DNA from 3 places in the Rossellomorea sp. LjRoot5 genome. Region 1 is predicted to be linked to each of the others. Evidence: riboswitches for the same ligand, from Rfam matches in the RefSeq annotation. Region 1 holds a riboswitch; each other region holds the start of a gene.

Region 1 (4,845 bases):
ATGGTCCCAATAGCAATACTTTCTCCCCTTCATTGATAGACAGACTGACATCATTAAACATCCGTTTTTCCGATCCGGGAAAAGTAAGGCGAAGGTTTTCGACATGCATAAGCATCACCCCTTTAATGGTTCAATACATCGTAATCATCCTGACTTGCACGTCTGACTAGACTTGTGACTCCGGTTTTCTCGAGGGCCCTGACCAAATAAAATGAACCTGCACCTGCGATGACAATGGACCCCAGTAATCTCGCAACGACAAATAATGACAGATTCCAGAAAACCAAATCCCCCATATACCCTTTCATGTAATCCATGAAGATGGAGCCACATGATGACCCGACCGCTGCAAAACATATAATTGAAAGATCATAGCGTTTATATTTCGCTACTAAGAAAACCAATTCTGCCATCAATCCTTGAATGACTCCGAATAAAAGGACCTCGAGTCCCCACTCAGAACCCATAAGAAACTCTCCCGAAGAAGCGGCGATTTCGGCTAAAAGAGCGACGCCAGGTTTACGGATGACCAAAAAAGCAACGGTAGCCGCCATAAACCACATTCCATAGATAAATTGATCCGCATGCAATCCGATTGGTTTTAACAAGTTATAAAATGGCCCCCAAAGCTTATAAATGACACCAAACATGATGGAAATGACCACCGTCACTAAAATGTCTGTCAGTTTTAATTTAGACATTTTGTTCACTCATTTCTTTACCGGCACCGAGTGCATGCTGAAACGGCCATTTTTCAAGGGTGTAAGCCATCTCCCAAAACTGCAATTCGTAAATGCTGCTCAATATGAAATTTTCTTTCATTCTTTCTCTATCACATTCAGTCATGGTTGCTGCCAATACATCAAGCCGATTTATTTGTTCTTCCACTAACTCTTTGAACCAGTCTCCTCCGTATGCCTTAATCCATTCCTGGTAAACGGGCTCTCCCGGCTTGCATGATTTCAAGCGTTCCCCTATCTCGTAATAGAGCCAGTAGCAGGGGAGAATCGCTGCCAGGATATCAGCTAAACCTCCATATCGCGCGGAACGATACATATGTGACGTATAAGCGTACGCTGTAGGGGCTGGTTTGAAATTCTTTCTTTCCTCTTCTGTGATGCCTAATCGTTTGGAGAAATTTTCATGGAGTGAAAGCTCTGCTTCATTGGTTCCTACAGCGTGCGCTGCCATTCGTGATGTCGTATGTATGTCCATTGCCTTTGATGCACCAAGCGCCTGCACCTTCGAGAAATGTGAAAGGTAATAGGCATCTTGCAAAAGATAATACTTGAACTTCTCGATGGGGAGTGTTCCATCCCCGATTCCTTTAACGAAAGGGTGATGAAAGCTTGCATCCCAAATGTCCTTGACTTCGTTTCGTAAAACGGTTGAAAATGACATGATTTCCTACTCCTTTTCCAGACGACCCGAAATGGGCAACAAAAAAAGCCACTTCCCGTGATGCATACAGCATACAGAAAGTGGCTTGAGATCAGAATAATAGAATTGTATTCTTTGCGACCGTCAAACACCACTTCCCTACGCTGGTCTCAACCAGATCAGGTTCAAAGGGTCTTAAAGTCACACTTTAATCTCAGCCTTTTAGAAGGCACCCCTAGTGGATCGTCTTATGAAATTTTGTTTTCGATGTTATCGTATCATGATTCAATGAGTTGTCAACACAATTTAAACAAATAACGATTCTTTAACGGTTTCAGATTTGCTGTCGGATTCAATGACAGCAAAAGGTGCAGCATTATAAATCTCACAAAAAAATTTTTCGAAAAAAGATCTTCAATCTATTTTCTCCTTGTTATTAGAGACGAATAAATATTCAACTTAATGAAAAACTATAAAAAGGACGGAGCTGCAAGAAGGTCCGTCCCTCGTTTTATTTAAACCATCCCTTTTCTTTCGATTGGGTGATGGCTTCGATTCGGTTTTTCACTTCCAGCTTGTCGAGGATCGTGGAAATATAGTTCCGGACCGTTCCCGTTTTGAGCTTTAGTTCATCGGCGATTTCTTTTGTGTTTTTCCCGTCGGCAACCAGCTCCAACACTTCTTTTTCCCGGTCTGTTAGGGGATTCTCTTCACTGTATACGTCATCCATCAGCTCAGGGGCGTATATACGCTTACCATCCATCACAAGCCGGATAGAGTTCGCCAGTTCTTCACTGGGACTGTCCTTCAACAAATATCCCTTCACTCCACCCTTTAATGCACGCTGAAAATAGCCTGATCTGGCAAAGGTTGTAAGGATGATCATCTTACAATCTTGCCCCTTTAATTCCTCTGCCGCTTCTAGTCCGGTCTTTTCTGGCATTTCTATATCCATGATACAAATATCCGGCTTCAGTTCATGAACGAGGGAAATGGCTTCTTCTCCATTGCCTGCTTTTCCAACCACTTCCATATCATCTTCCAGGCTCAATAGGGATCCCAATGCGCCCAACAACATCCGTTGATCTTCCGCAATCACAATTCGAATCATTCCATTCCCTCCCTGTCTGTCTGCTTGATTACTTTCGGTACCCGCATGATCAAGGTGGTGCCATCCACCCAAACAATATCAAGGCTTCCGTTGACAAATTCCAATCGCTCTCTCATCCCGATCAGGCCACTGCCTTTGGATTGTGTGTAATCACTTCCGATTCCCACACCATTATCTTTCACAACAATGGTCATTTCTTTTTCCGATTCTTCAATACTCAGTTCACAGGTAGAAGCCTTGCTATGTTTCACCACATTGGTCACAGCCTCTTTCAAGCACATGCTCAAGATGTTTTCCAAAAAGAGTGAAGTTTGAGGGATAGCGGTGTCATCAGTCATACGGAATTCGATTTCTGCGGCTTTTAAGAGTTGTTTGACCCTGACGATTTCGTCTTTCAAACGAATTCCCCTCATCTGGGAGACCATCGTCCTGACCTCACTTAATGCGGTTCTTGCCGTTTGTTGAACATCCTGTAATTCACTTCGGGCCTGCTCCGGGTCCTTGTATATCAATTTTCTCGCAAGGTCGCTTTTCAGTCCGATCAATGAAAGCTTTTGACCCAGTGTGTCGTGGAGATCCCTGGCAATCCTCTGACGTTCTTCCTGTTTGACGAGGTCCGATATTCGCTTATTGGCATCTTCCAACTGATCTTCCAAATGAACCTGTTTATTCCGATTATAAATATTGAACGGAAGCAGGATGACGCTGATCCAGATGATCAGAATGAAAGGAAACTGGGATAGAAATAATTCATCCTGCAGCACGAAGTTATAATTGATCGATGCCGTCGTCAGTACAAGATGAATGATGTAAAGGGTCAGAAACGCAACCCGGTTTTTTATATTCCCGTTATAGTAAGCGATGTAAAAGGCGAAATAGATAAAATTAAACTGGATGGTCATGGTGATGGAAATCGCAATCAATATCGATGTCCATAAATAAACCGGCCAATCCTTTGAGATGAAAGCAAAACGTAAAGAAATGAAAAATGTAATGGTCAGGAAAATCCCTACCGCAATTTCGATCGTAGAAGATGATTGAAAGATAAAGTAAAATGGCAGGATGCTGATGATGCTCCATATGTATGGAGAAATACCTGAACCTCTTTGGTTGTTGATGAATTTTTTCGGCATTTGCACGCTGAATACCTCTTTTGCTTTCAATGTTTTGAATATGTCTCCTATATTATGACATACATGGACCTGATTTTCACATATTGCCTATGAGAATTTATTTATCTCCAGAGGTGTTATTATCCGGTGAGGAATACTAATATTTCCGGTTTTGAATTCTTTTTTGCTTCTCCATGACCTCATAGGATTTGTGGATGATGTCAGTTAAGACGTCACCCTTATAGACCCTTCCGATTTTCGTGTTCTGCTGATAGTATTCTACAATTTCATCCAATTTCTCTGACGTTTCTTTATCAACTCTTACATTAAGTTGCATTCTTCCTTGATCTGACAAGGTTCGCCCTCCTATTATATCACTCTGATATCAATTGCTAGCACTTTGTTATCACTAGTATATCACTTGCTATAAGAGTTATATACAGTTCAAATATCATATTTACCCACACAAATTAGGAAACATTGATGTTTTAGATGAAGCGTATTGTGGTGACAGTAATAAGCACCAAATAAAAAACATCATCCCGATTCATTAACCATTGAAAAGGATGATGTTTTGCATCAATTTATCCGATATGTTCCTGGCAGTATGTCAGGATGAGGTTTTCTTCCTCTTCTTCTAATTCAAAGTCGAGAAATGACTCGGTATTTTTTTCAATGATTGTGGATTGGACGATCCTTGCTCCATTTTCGTCCCGGACAAAAATGGCTTTTATGTAAATACCCTGTTCCGAATACAGTTCATCGTCTTCGGGTACGTCAACATCAAGTAACACTTCATACCGATCCCCACTTAAAATACCTGTTGGGTCTTTAAGTTCTTCCACATGATGATTAGTAATATTCATTTTTCTATCTTCCTTTCAATATCAAACAAGTTTCTGCTTATCCTCCTATTATACACGTTCCACCATCCTTTTTAAAATGTATTCCCTATCTGACCCGGAATGGATTTGAATAGGCTTCCTTCACAAACTTCGCTATAATAATGGTAGATCTATCGTTTAAGGAGAGATTTGAATTGAACTCTAAAGAAATGCAGGAAAAAATCATTCAAAATTACCAGAAGGATGAGCATATGATGATCCTTGTATTCGCACAATGGTGTGTGAATCACGATCTCGATCCCGCTGAACTTTATCAACGGGCCTATCCCCAACAAGGAGATAATCCTGCCCTGCAGCAAGGAATCGACTTGACCGTTTCCAAAGAAGAATCCGAAGA
Region 2 (4,845 bases), 1.9 Mb from region 1:
TTTAAGACCTGTACACGCAAAGAATTCAATGTTCCATTTCGTACTCATCACCCATCCTTTTCGTTGTGAAGGATGTTTGTGAAGCATAGCGACTCTCAGCCTTCGGCGAGTGTAAGAATCTATTGCCAGTAGTTCATCTCTGAATATGTTGAAACAACAGTTCAGTCGATATCCCTTCTCTTTGAATTCTTCAATCGCTTTCCACAAGGTTAGATAGAAGTTTACCTTTCCTTGAATGATGGAGTTTACGCGTTGGTACCACGCTTCTCTGCTTAAGGTGAGTGTTTTCCTGGTGGCTCTCTTAATTTTCATTCGAAAGTCTTTCCAGGTCTCATCTTTTGGTTTGGCTAAATAGTAAGGTTTACCATCCTTCTTACGTTTTCTCCAGTGTTGGAACGTAAAACCAATAAAGTCGAAATCATCATGATTGAAATCGACAATTTTAGTCTTCTCGATAGAAATTTCCAGACCTAGTTCATCGAGTTTCTCTTTTGTGATTTGTTCGGCTTTCTTAATGTCCTCTTTGGATTTGGCGAAAAGGAGGAAGTCATCGGCATACCGTACAAATCGAATGCCGTGTAAATCAAGTGTCCAATCCAGTTCGTTCAGATAGATATTCGCTAAAAGTGGAGAAATCACTCCACCTTGAGGAGTACCTGAATCTGAGCGATGGTAGGTCCCTTCTTCCATGTATCCAGCTTTTAGCCATTTCCAAATCATGTCTAGGACTGTACCGTCCGCTACATATTTGTTTAGGACCTTCATCAGTTTCTTGTGCGGGATATTGTCAAAGAAGCCTTTGATATCGCAATCATAAATGTGATTGTATCCTTGTTCAATATTCCACATTATAATTTGTACAACTCGTTTGGCTCCGCGATTTTGACGATACCCACATGACCAATTATGAAAGATATGGTCATCGAATTTTGGTTCTAATACGTTTCGCAGAGATTGTTGAACAATCCGATCTTCGACCGTAGGAATACCGAGAGGTCTCTGTTTTCCATTCTTCTTGCGTATATAGGAGCGTCTGACAGGAGTAGGCTCATATTCTTTCGCTCTCAGTTTGCCGAGTAGATTATCTAGATTTTCATCCAGGTTCTCCTCATACTTTTCAAGAGTTACTTCGTCGATTCCACCTGAACCTTTGTTGGCTTTTACTTTCTCCCACGCACTTTTCAATTTACGGTCAAACAGTAGTTGTCCGTATACACTATGCCATTTAAGCTTTAATTCTTGATTCACTACGTATTCCACACCTTTCATTGTGTACATTCAGTTCGTTTATACCGAAGTATCGTGGTCTGTTGTCATTACACACCTTTACTTGTGTAGAGTCACAAGGTCGTTCCCCTTCCGTTCACCAGATGTTTTGTCATCTGGCTACTTCCGTACTATGAGAACGTCTGACTTCTCTATCCACATTATCCATTTCGGAATTCCTTATAGGACAATGCCCTGACGGTAAGATAGAGATCTCACGGGGTCATCGCACTTTCCTTCTGTACATACCCAGCACCATCACTTGATAAGTTGAGCTCATTCGGCTGATTCTTTGAATGAACACCTTTAAGACTTCCCATTATTTTCGCATGGTCGCCAACTTACCCAGCCGCCGTGCTTCACACTTTTTGCATTTGGGTCTGCACATCCGACTACGGGTCTCTCGATTATCCGCATCTCCTCCGAACACAATCTCACAATTATGCCCTAGATTAGTCTTCGTTAGTTGTATCAGCACTCTAACGGAAGGACTTTCACCTTCGAGACGATGAATCTTCCGGGATTCGGGAGCCGTTTATACTACGTATCGTACTCCAACCCTTAACAATTCATCTTGAGTGTGGAACACTCAAGGTGCGACTGCCCGTCGCACGAAAAAACCGACCCTATTAAAGGATCGGTCGATAAGATTTTACGATGCCTTTCGGCTGATTTCCTGTTGATGCGACTGCACTTTGATCAATCTTGGTGCCATATTTGCTATGAACACCAACACTATGGAGCATAAAAATGCCGAACCCAACATGGTGATTCCGTTCATGACGAAAGAGAATAGCAACGGGGACATATCGTCCGGTGCATACTCGGCAAAGAACACGAACCCGGCGATAAAATGCCAGAAATAACGGGCAAGGCTTCCTGCAAATGTTGCGATCACTACCCATAAGATCGCTTTGGATCGTCGGCTGCTTCCCAGTGCGTCCTGTATCCTCCCCGCAAAAAGCCCGGCAAAGCCGATAAAAGCAAAGGCGATGAAGTACTCAATCACCATTTGAACCGGGGTCGCAATCCACGCATCCCCGAGGGCAATCTGAAGGATCCCCCATAAAAAGCCTCCTATCAATCCTGCTCTCCATCCTCTTCGATAGGATAATAGAAAGATTGGAACCATAGCAATTGAAATCGAGATACTCGGTGATAGCTTAATAGAAGGCAGCATATCGAGAATGACTGCAAAAGCCGCCATCAACGAAGCTTCAAGCAATACGACAAGTCGAGTGTTTTTCATAACAAAAATCCTCCTTATGTAATAAAACGAAACCATAAGGAGGGAGAATGAAATAATCGAAATAAGCACTATGATGCATATCTTCCACATCCCTACGCTAGTCCTAACTAACAGGTTCAGAGGGTCAGAACAGATTGTTCACTCTCAGCTTTCGCTCCCCTTGTGGTACCGTTTATAAAGTTGTTATGGTTTATTATACATGAAGAATGATATTTGAAAAGCATGATAAGGAACTTTTTCTTAAGGTGTCTCACTAAGAGGATCATGAAGGATGATGACGGGCATTGACTTAGGGGTGACCATAAATCCATATACCTTACCATCTTTGTCCTTATACGCTACAGAATAATCTCCGAACTGGGGTGAGAATTCGACGTTTTGGTATTCAAGGTCAAGTTCCTGATATTTCAGGCTCACATACAGGTTGGTGGCGATTCTTGCCGTCAGATGTTGTACAGTGGAAATCCGGTTGGCTACTATTATGAGGATGATTGCGAAACAGAGTAACATGACTTTCTTTGTCCTGGACAATCTGATCATTCATCAAGCCCCCTTTTATTTCTCATAACTACTATACTCTTATACTCTCTATTATATACCTATTCACTGAACCATGACAAAAGAGCTACTCTAATGAGGTATGTCAAAATACCCATTTTTAGCAGCTCTTTTAAGTTTTAAGATTAAATATGAAATTATAATCCAACCTATCATTTATGTTTGAGCTCTCATATTTTACATCCTAAACAACTGTTTAACCTATCCAAGCCAGACCAATCAACGTTTTCACTTACTAATCAAACGTTTGTTTAGTCGTCTAACATCTCTGTCAGGCGTGAAATCTGGCTGTGAAGTTCGTCGATTGGAACGAAGCGTGCTTTTCTGACCATTTCTTTGCCGTCTACAAATACGATGATGACGGGCACGGTGAAGATGGAAAACTCTCCTGCTATTTCCGGGATTTCTTCTGCATCGGCATGGATGGATCTCACAGATTTGAAATCCTTCAACATCTCTTCCACCTGTGGCAGGAGTGCGTGACAAACAGAACAATCGGGCCTTGATATGTATAGCAGTAGCAGTTTCTCAGCTTCCAGCTTTTCATGGATGGCTTTCAGTGAATGAACTTCTTCCATTTTCGGTTTCCCTTCTGAATTATTGTACCGATTGGGCAAGTGATCACCCTGTCCGGTCTTGATATACATACAACTTCCCGTTGGAGGGTCTCCTGAACGACGGTCCAGTAAATCCCCGCTTTCGTAATTCTTTTTTCATAAATATCATGATTCCCCCATGACCTACGATGAGCACATCTTTCCCTTCCTGGACGACCCTATCGACCACAGCACGGATCCTCTCTTCGATTTCCCGCTTGCTTTCAGGCTGGGACCGATGATTGAACCACCAGGCGAGCCTTATGAATGCTAAATGAAGGAACAGTGGCAGCTTCCTGTCAGACCGGAATATGGGAGATAATTTGATTTCCCTCAGTTCCTTTAGAAAGGTAATTTCTCCTTCATAAACCGTTTCAGCCGTTATTTGAGCCCTTGATAAGTCACTGGAATAGCAGCTTTTCCATTCAATATCTTTTAGATCAACTGTATTGCTTTCTACGCCTGAGATATCATATTCTTCCACCCACTTCATCAGCTCATCACTCGTTACATACGAAGCAGGATAACCCCTGGTTACTTTAAAATGCCTTATAAGACCAATCTTCATACAGATCCCCTCCCCCTTCCATTATACTAGTTTATGGAAGGGAAAAGGCATGCGCTTTGGGCGCATGCCTTCTGATTAATCATCCTAAAGAAACGTCCAGAATCATCATCACAACAAAACCGAGCATTAATCCCATTGTGGCCAAGTCCGTACTTCCTGAGGATTGCGACTCAGGAATCAGTTCTTCGACGACGACGAATATCATCGCTCCCGCCGCGAAAGCAAGGGCATAAGGCAGCAGCGGCTGCACCATCAGGACGGCAGCGGCTCCGATCACGGCTGCAATCGGCTCTACGATGGCTGATAGCTGACCGTAATGGAAGGATTTCAAACGGGACATCCCATCTCCCCTCAGCGGAATGGAAAGAGCTGCCCCTTCAGGCATATTCTGAATACCGATTCCGATGGCAAGGCCGATGGCTCCCACTAAGGTTGCGTCTCCGAGGCCAAGTGACGCAGCACCGAAGGCAACACCGATGGCAAGACCTTCCGGAATATTATGGAGGGTGATCGCCAGGAATAATAAGGTCGATTTTTTGAATTTGGTTGGAGGTCCTTCGGCTTTTTCCGATTCGTTCCCCAAGTGTAAATGCGGTACGACAAAGTCT
Region 3 (4,845 bases), 970 kb from region 1:
GTCAGCTTTTCTAGAACAAGAGTTTGAGATTCATCACTCTACCATCCAAGTGGAAGGGAAAAACGTGCTTGGGGGGCATCATCATAGTTGTACATGATCAGTTGGGAATATTATGCATTCATTTTCTCTAATGATTGTAATGAAGGGTTCTTTTAATAGATGATTCAAGAAAAATGGAAAACGAATGTTTATGTCTCTCCATGATTGGGGTATATCCTCAACTGGAGGGATGAACATGCTACATCAAGAAACGAAATCAGAACAGAACAAAACACCCGAATTAAAAAAAGACTTTTATATACAACAATTATTGAGGATCGGCGTCTATAAATCGTTCGGGAAGCAGCTTTATGAACTTTCAATGGATGAATTGCAGGATGTTTACCTTGAATATTATGTTGGTGGAGATATAGCTCAATAAAAAGACGACCCTTTAAAGAAAGGATCGTCTTTTTTGTGCGAGCGTTTAAGGAACATCATGTCCCATGGAAGTCTGCAGGATTTCAAACCATTGATCATGGTCCAAATGGATGGAAAGAGAGTCGATTGCATGTTGGATCCGTTCTTTCTTACCTGAACCGACGATCGGCATGATGTTGGCCGGATGGTTAAGCAGCCAGGCATATAGGACCTGGTCGATCCCCGTCGCTCCTGTTTCCTCCTGCACTTTCTTTAAGGTATGTTGAAGACGGACAGCTTTCCTATCTTCCCCTTTGAAGACCGCCCCGCCTGCCAGTGGTGACCAGGCCATGGGTGCCACACGCTTTTCCTGACAGAGGTTTAACGTGCCGTCTTCAAAGTTTTCCAGGTGGTAGGCGGATAATTCAATTTGGTTTGTAATCAATGGAAATGGTAAATAAGATTGAAGCAGATTCCACTGATGATCTTTAAAGTTGGAGACTCCAAAATGACGGACTTTCCCTTCTTCCTTTAATTGAGTGAAGGCTTCGGATACCTCGTGGCCATTCATGAAAGGATCCGGTCTGTGAATCAACAATAGATCAATGTAATCCGTCTTTAATTGTTGGAGAGAATGTTCAACCGAAGTGAGAATATGTTTTTTACTGGTGTTGTAGTGATGCGTCTTATGCTCCGGGCGATTGTCAGAAGGCAGGACAATGCCGCATTTTGTCACGATCTCCATCTTCTCCCGCAATGAAGGTTTAAGGGCAAGCGCCTCACCGAATAAGGTTTCGCACGTATAAGAACCATAAATATCGGCATGGTCAAACGTTGTGATTCCGTTTTCAATATTGTGTTGAATCAATGATAACGTATCTTCCTTGGACTGCTTCCAGTCTGAAAGTCTCCATAATCCATGAATGATCCTAGAGAATGATAAGTCTTCTGTCATTTGTATTCTTTGCATAGGTGAAACCTCTCTTCATATGGTATGTAGTTATACTTTCATAGTCATACTACATGTATATTACTATGTATTGAAAGGAAATAGAAATGATTGAACCTCTTCAGGATATCTTTAGTCATTGGGGAATGGATCCTACTTCCATGAAACCGCTACTTCTTCATCCGAATGTTACGAAAGTAAAGGCAGAAGGAAAGACCTTCTATTTGAAAAGAAGAGAGTATTTTTCCATTGAAAATCGAATGGAGGAGTTCTATCTAACCTCATATTTATTGAATCATCACCAGAACGTTGAATCTCCTATTTTAACTTCCTCACAAATTCCGTATGTAAAAGAAGGAGAACGAATCTATTCTTTATATGAAGCACTCGAAGGAACGCCATTGAAGAAATTTTCCATCGCCTCTCTCACAAATGCAGGAACATACCTTGCATCCCTGCATCTTATCCTTAAAGAATACCGGTGTCATAATGAAGTGAAGGGCTGGGAGATTGAACGGCATGTAAGAGAGTGGGTGAAGGAGCTTGGTTCTGAATCGATCGGGAGAAGGGGGCAAGGGATCCTATCGAGGATGAAGGGGTGTTGGAAACCCTATGAGTGTTTGCCCCAGCAATTCGTTCACAGCGACTACAATCCCGGGAATATTTTGATGCAGGGAGGAGAAGTGAGCGGGATCATTGATTTTGAACGGATCCGGACGGCACCCAGGATCACTGACATCGGCTACTTCCTCGCAGGGATGCTTAAAATGGTCCCAGAGGAGAAAAAAGATCATTCTATTAATTGGATCTTGGCTTTTATGAAAGGATATGAAAGCCAGGATCCTTTGACTGCAGGAGAGAAAAGGATCGTGCCTTCACTAGTCATTCTCTTTCTACTGCAATATGCCTTTTTTTACTTTCAACAAGGACATCCAGAAGCTGGTTCTTCCTGCATGGATTTCATCGAGAAACTGATTGGATCCGTTCATTTCCATGGAGTATTTCAATAAGAGAAGGAAAAGCTTGAATAACCTTTCGTTCTATGGCAAAGTAGGGAGGAAGATAACGTTTAATTTCATATTCCACGTGTAGGGGGACCGGAGTGGCCGGTTGAGATTGTATCGTGTAGATACTGACCCTTTGAACCTGAACTGGCTGATACCAGCGTAGGAAACATTCTCTTAAACGATACATAACCTGTTTAACGATGCGTCCCGCGGCTGAATCTTGGGGCGTTTTTTTGTTGTATCCCGGACTTTACGTCTCAAACTGCCATTGGTTTACATTCATTCTCAATAATAAGCGAAGAATAATGGAATGAAACGTTACACCGCAAAAGATCGAAGGAGGAATCACCATGAAAAAATGGATGTTCCTCATCTGCTCTGTACTTCTTTTATCCGCCTGTAATGGGGGAAAAGATACAGCCGATGAGAAGAAGGACAATCTTAAAAAAGTAAGTGTCGTCCTCGACTGGACACCGAATACCAACCACACCGGATTATATGTAGCGAAAGAAAAAGGCTACTTCAAGGATCAGGGATTGGACGTAGACATCATCCTGCCCGGAGAAGCAGGTGCCGATCAGCTCGTTGCATCGGGGAAAGCCGAATTCGGTGTTGGATATCAGGAGGGTGTCACTCAAGCGAGGGTTCAGGATGTACCGATCGTATCCATCGCTGCCATTATTCAGCATAATACGTCAGGGTTTGCTTCCCCGAAGAGTAAGGGTATTACAAAACCAAAGGATTTTGAAGGGAAAAGCTATGGCGGCTGGGGGTCACCCGTGGAAAAAGCCGTTATGGATTCAATCATGAAGCAAGAAAACGCGGATGTGGAAAAAGTGAAATTCATAAATATGGGAGACACCGATTTCTTTACTGCCGTTAAACGCGACGTGGATTTCGCCTGGATTTATTATGGGTGGACAGGAATCGAAGCAGAACTTCGCGGAGAAGAGTTGAACATGATGTATGTGAAGGATTATTCCGATAAACTGGATTACTACACTCCAGTCCTCACAACAAATGAAAAAATGATCGATTCAGACCCTGAAACGGTCAAGGCATTCATGGCAGCTGCTTCCAAAGGGTATCAATATACGATTGACAACCCGAAAGAGGCGGGGGAGATTCTGTTGGATGCAGCTCCAGACCTTGATAAAGAATTAGTCATGAAGAGTCAGGAGTGGCTCGCACCCAGATATAAAGATGATGCTGATCGATGGGGAGAGCAGAAACTGGAAGTCTGGGAGAACTATGCGTCATGGATGTATAAAAATGATTTATTAGATAAGAAACTCGAAAGCAAGAAAGCATTCACGAATGAATTCTTACCAAAATAAGGGGTGAACAAAATGGGGAACGCACTTGTAAGTATACAAATCATTCCGAAGACAAAGAACGGTGAAGATGTGATTCCATATGTGGATGAAGCGATCGCAATCATCGAAAAATCGGGAATACGATATGAAGTCCATCCTTTGGAAACGACGATGGAGGGGAATCTGTCACAATTATTCAAGGTGATTGAACAAATGAATGAACGAATGATTGAAATGGGAAGCAAAAACGTCATTTCCCAAATCAAAGTATTGTACCAGCCGGATGGGATCGAAATGAACGACTTAACGGAGAAATATAAAGGATGAGAACTTGGATTTCAAAAGGATGGAGACCCTTCTTGGTCCTCATCCTTTTATTCATTATCTGGGAAGTTGTTATTAACGTATTTGAGGTGCCAGCCTGGCTGATGCCGTCGCCTTCAGAGATATGGGAAGAAGGAATGGCTTCGTGGTCTGAGTTCAAGGGACATTTCTCATCAACGGCATTGCTGACAATCACAGGGTTTGCGATTGGCTGTTCAATTGGACTCGTGACAGCGGTCATACTGCATCTCCTGCCAAAGGTAAGGGAAGCGGTCTATCCACTCATGATCTTGTCCCAGAATATACCCATCATTGTCTTGGCTCCTCTCCTTGTCATTTGGTTCGGATTTGGACTCCTGCCCAAAATCATCGTCATTACCTTGATCTGTTTCTTTCCTGTTGCCGTTTCGGCGATGGATGGGTTCAGACAGACGAATGGGGAGTACATCCTTTATATGAAAATGTCAGGTGCAACAAAAGGGCAGATTTTCCGGAAAGTGGAGTGGCCACATGCACTGCCTTCCATCTTCTCCGGTTTGAAAATCTCAGCTACCTATAGTGTCATGGGTGCGGTCATTTCGGAGTGGCTTGGTGCTCAAAAAGGAATTGGCGTCTATATGACACTTGCATCCTCTTCCTTCAGGACCGACAGGGTGTTTGTCGCCATTTTCATGATCATGCTCCTCAGCCTGCTGTTCTTTGGAATCATCGTACTATTAGAAAAAATCATGGTGAAGTGGAATCGAAAGGAGGACAAATAATATGACGATGCTATCAATACAAAATATGTCCAAATCCTTTGATGGTGAATTGATTCTCGATGATCTTTCCATTCAAGTGGGGGAAGGTG

Evidence for each region. Region 1 has a riboswitch for thiamine pyrophosphate ahead of tenA (thiaminase II). Riboswitches for the same ligand answer to the same signal wherever they lie in the genome.
Region 2: another riboswitch for thiamine pyrophosphate. It lies ahead of thiT (energy-coupled thiamine transporter ThiT); the one in region 1 lies ahead of tenA (thiaminase II).
Region 3: another riboswitch for thiamine pyrophosphate. It lies ahead of ACSQ2E_RS16155 (ABC transporter substrate-binding protein); the one in region 1 lies ahead of tenA (thiaminase II).

The regions. Positions count from the first base shown of each region.
Region 1 is NZ_CAXUQN020000001.1:2,194,714-2,199,558, reverse strand. It holds gene ACSQ2E_RS11320 (ABC transporter ATP-binding protein) at 1-109, opposite strand, end outside; gene ACSQ2E_RS11315 (ECF transporter S component) at 123-701, opposite strand; gene tenA (thiaminase II) at 694-1,401, opposite strand; TPP riboswitch at 1,520-1,627, opposite strand; gene ACSQ2E_RS11305 (response regulator) at 1,892-2,491, opposite strand; gene ACSQ2E_RS11300 (histidine kinase) at 2,488-3,624, opposite strand; gene ACSQ2E_RS11295 (hypothetical protein) at 3,761-3,958, opposite strand; gene ACSQ2E_RS11290 (DUF6509 family protein) at 4,188-4,469, opposite strand; gene ACSQ2E_RS11285 (hypothetical protein) at 4,643-4,845, shown strand, end outside.
Region 2 is NZ_CAXUQN020000001.1:4,074,374-4,079,218, forward strand. It holds gene ltrA (group II intron reverse transcriptase/maturase) at 1-1,248, opposite strand, end outside; gene thiT (energy-coupled thiamine transporter ThiT) at 1,919-2,515, opposite strand; TPP riboswitch at 2,588-2,686, opposite strand; gene ACSQ2E_RS20820 (hypothetical protein) at 2,756-3,055, opposite strand; gene ACSQ2E_RS20825 (thioredoxin family protein) at 3,325-3,690, opposite strand; gene ACSQ2E_RS20830 (histidine phosphatase family protein) at 3,695-4,237, opposite strand; gene ACSQ2E_RS20835 (ZIP family metal transporter) at 4,317-4,845, opposite strand, start outside.
Region 3 is NZ_CAXUQN020000001.1:3,167,388-3,172,232, reverse strand. It holds gene ACSQ2E_RS16175 (cation diffusion facilitator family transporter) at 1-97, shown strand, start outside; gene ACSQ2E_RS16170 (Fur-regulated basic protein FbpA) at 236-421, shown strand; gene ACSQ2E_RS16165 (aldo/keto reductase) at 467-1,369, opposite strand; gene ACSQ2E_RS16160 (phosphotransferase enzyme family protein) at 1,456-2,358, shown strand; TPP riboswitch at 2,429-2,538, shown strand; gene ACSQ2E_RS16155 (ABC transporter substrate-binding protein) at 2,706-3,692, shown strand; gene ACSQ2E_RS16150 (thiamine-binding protein) at 3,705-3,998, shown strand; gene ACSQ2E_RS16145 (ABC transporter permease) at 3,995-4,756, shown strand; gene ACSQ2E_RS16140 (ABC transporter ATP-binding protein) at 4,758-4,845, shown strand, end outside.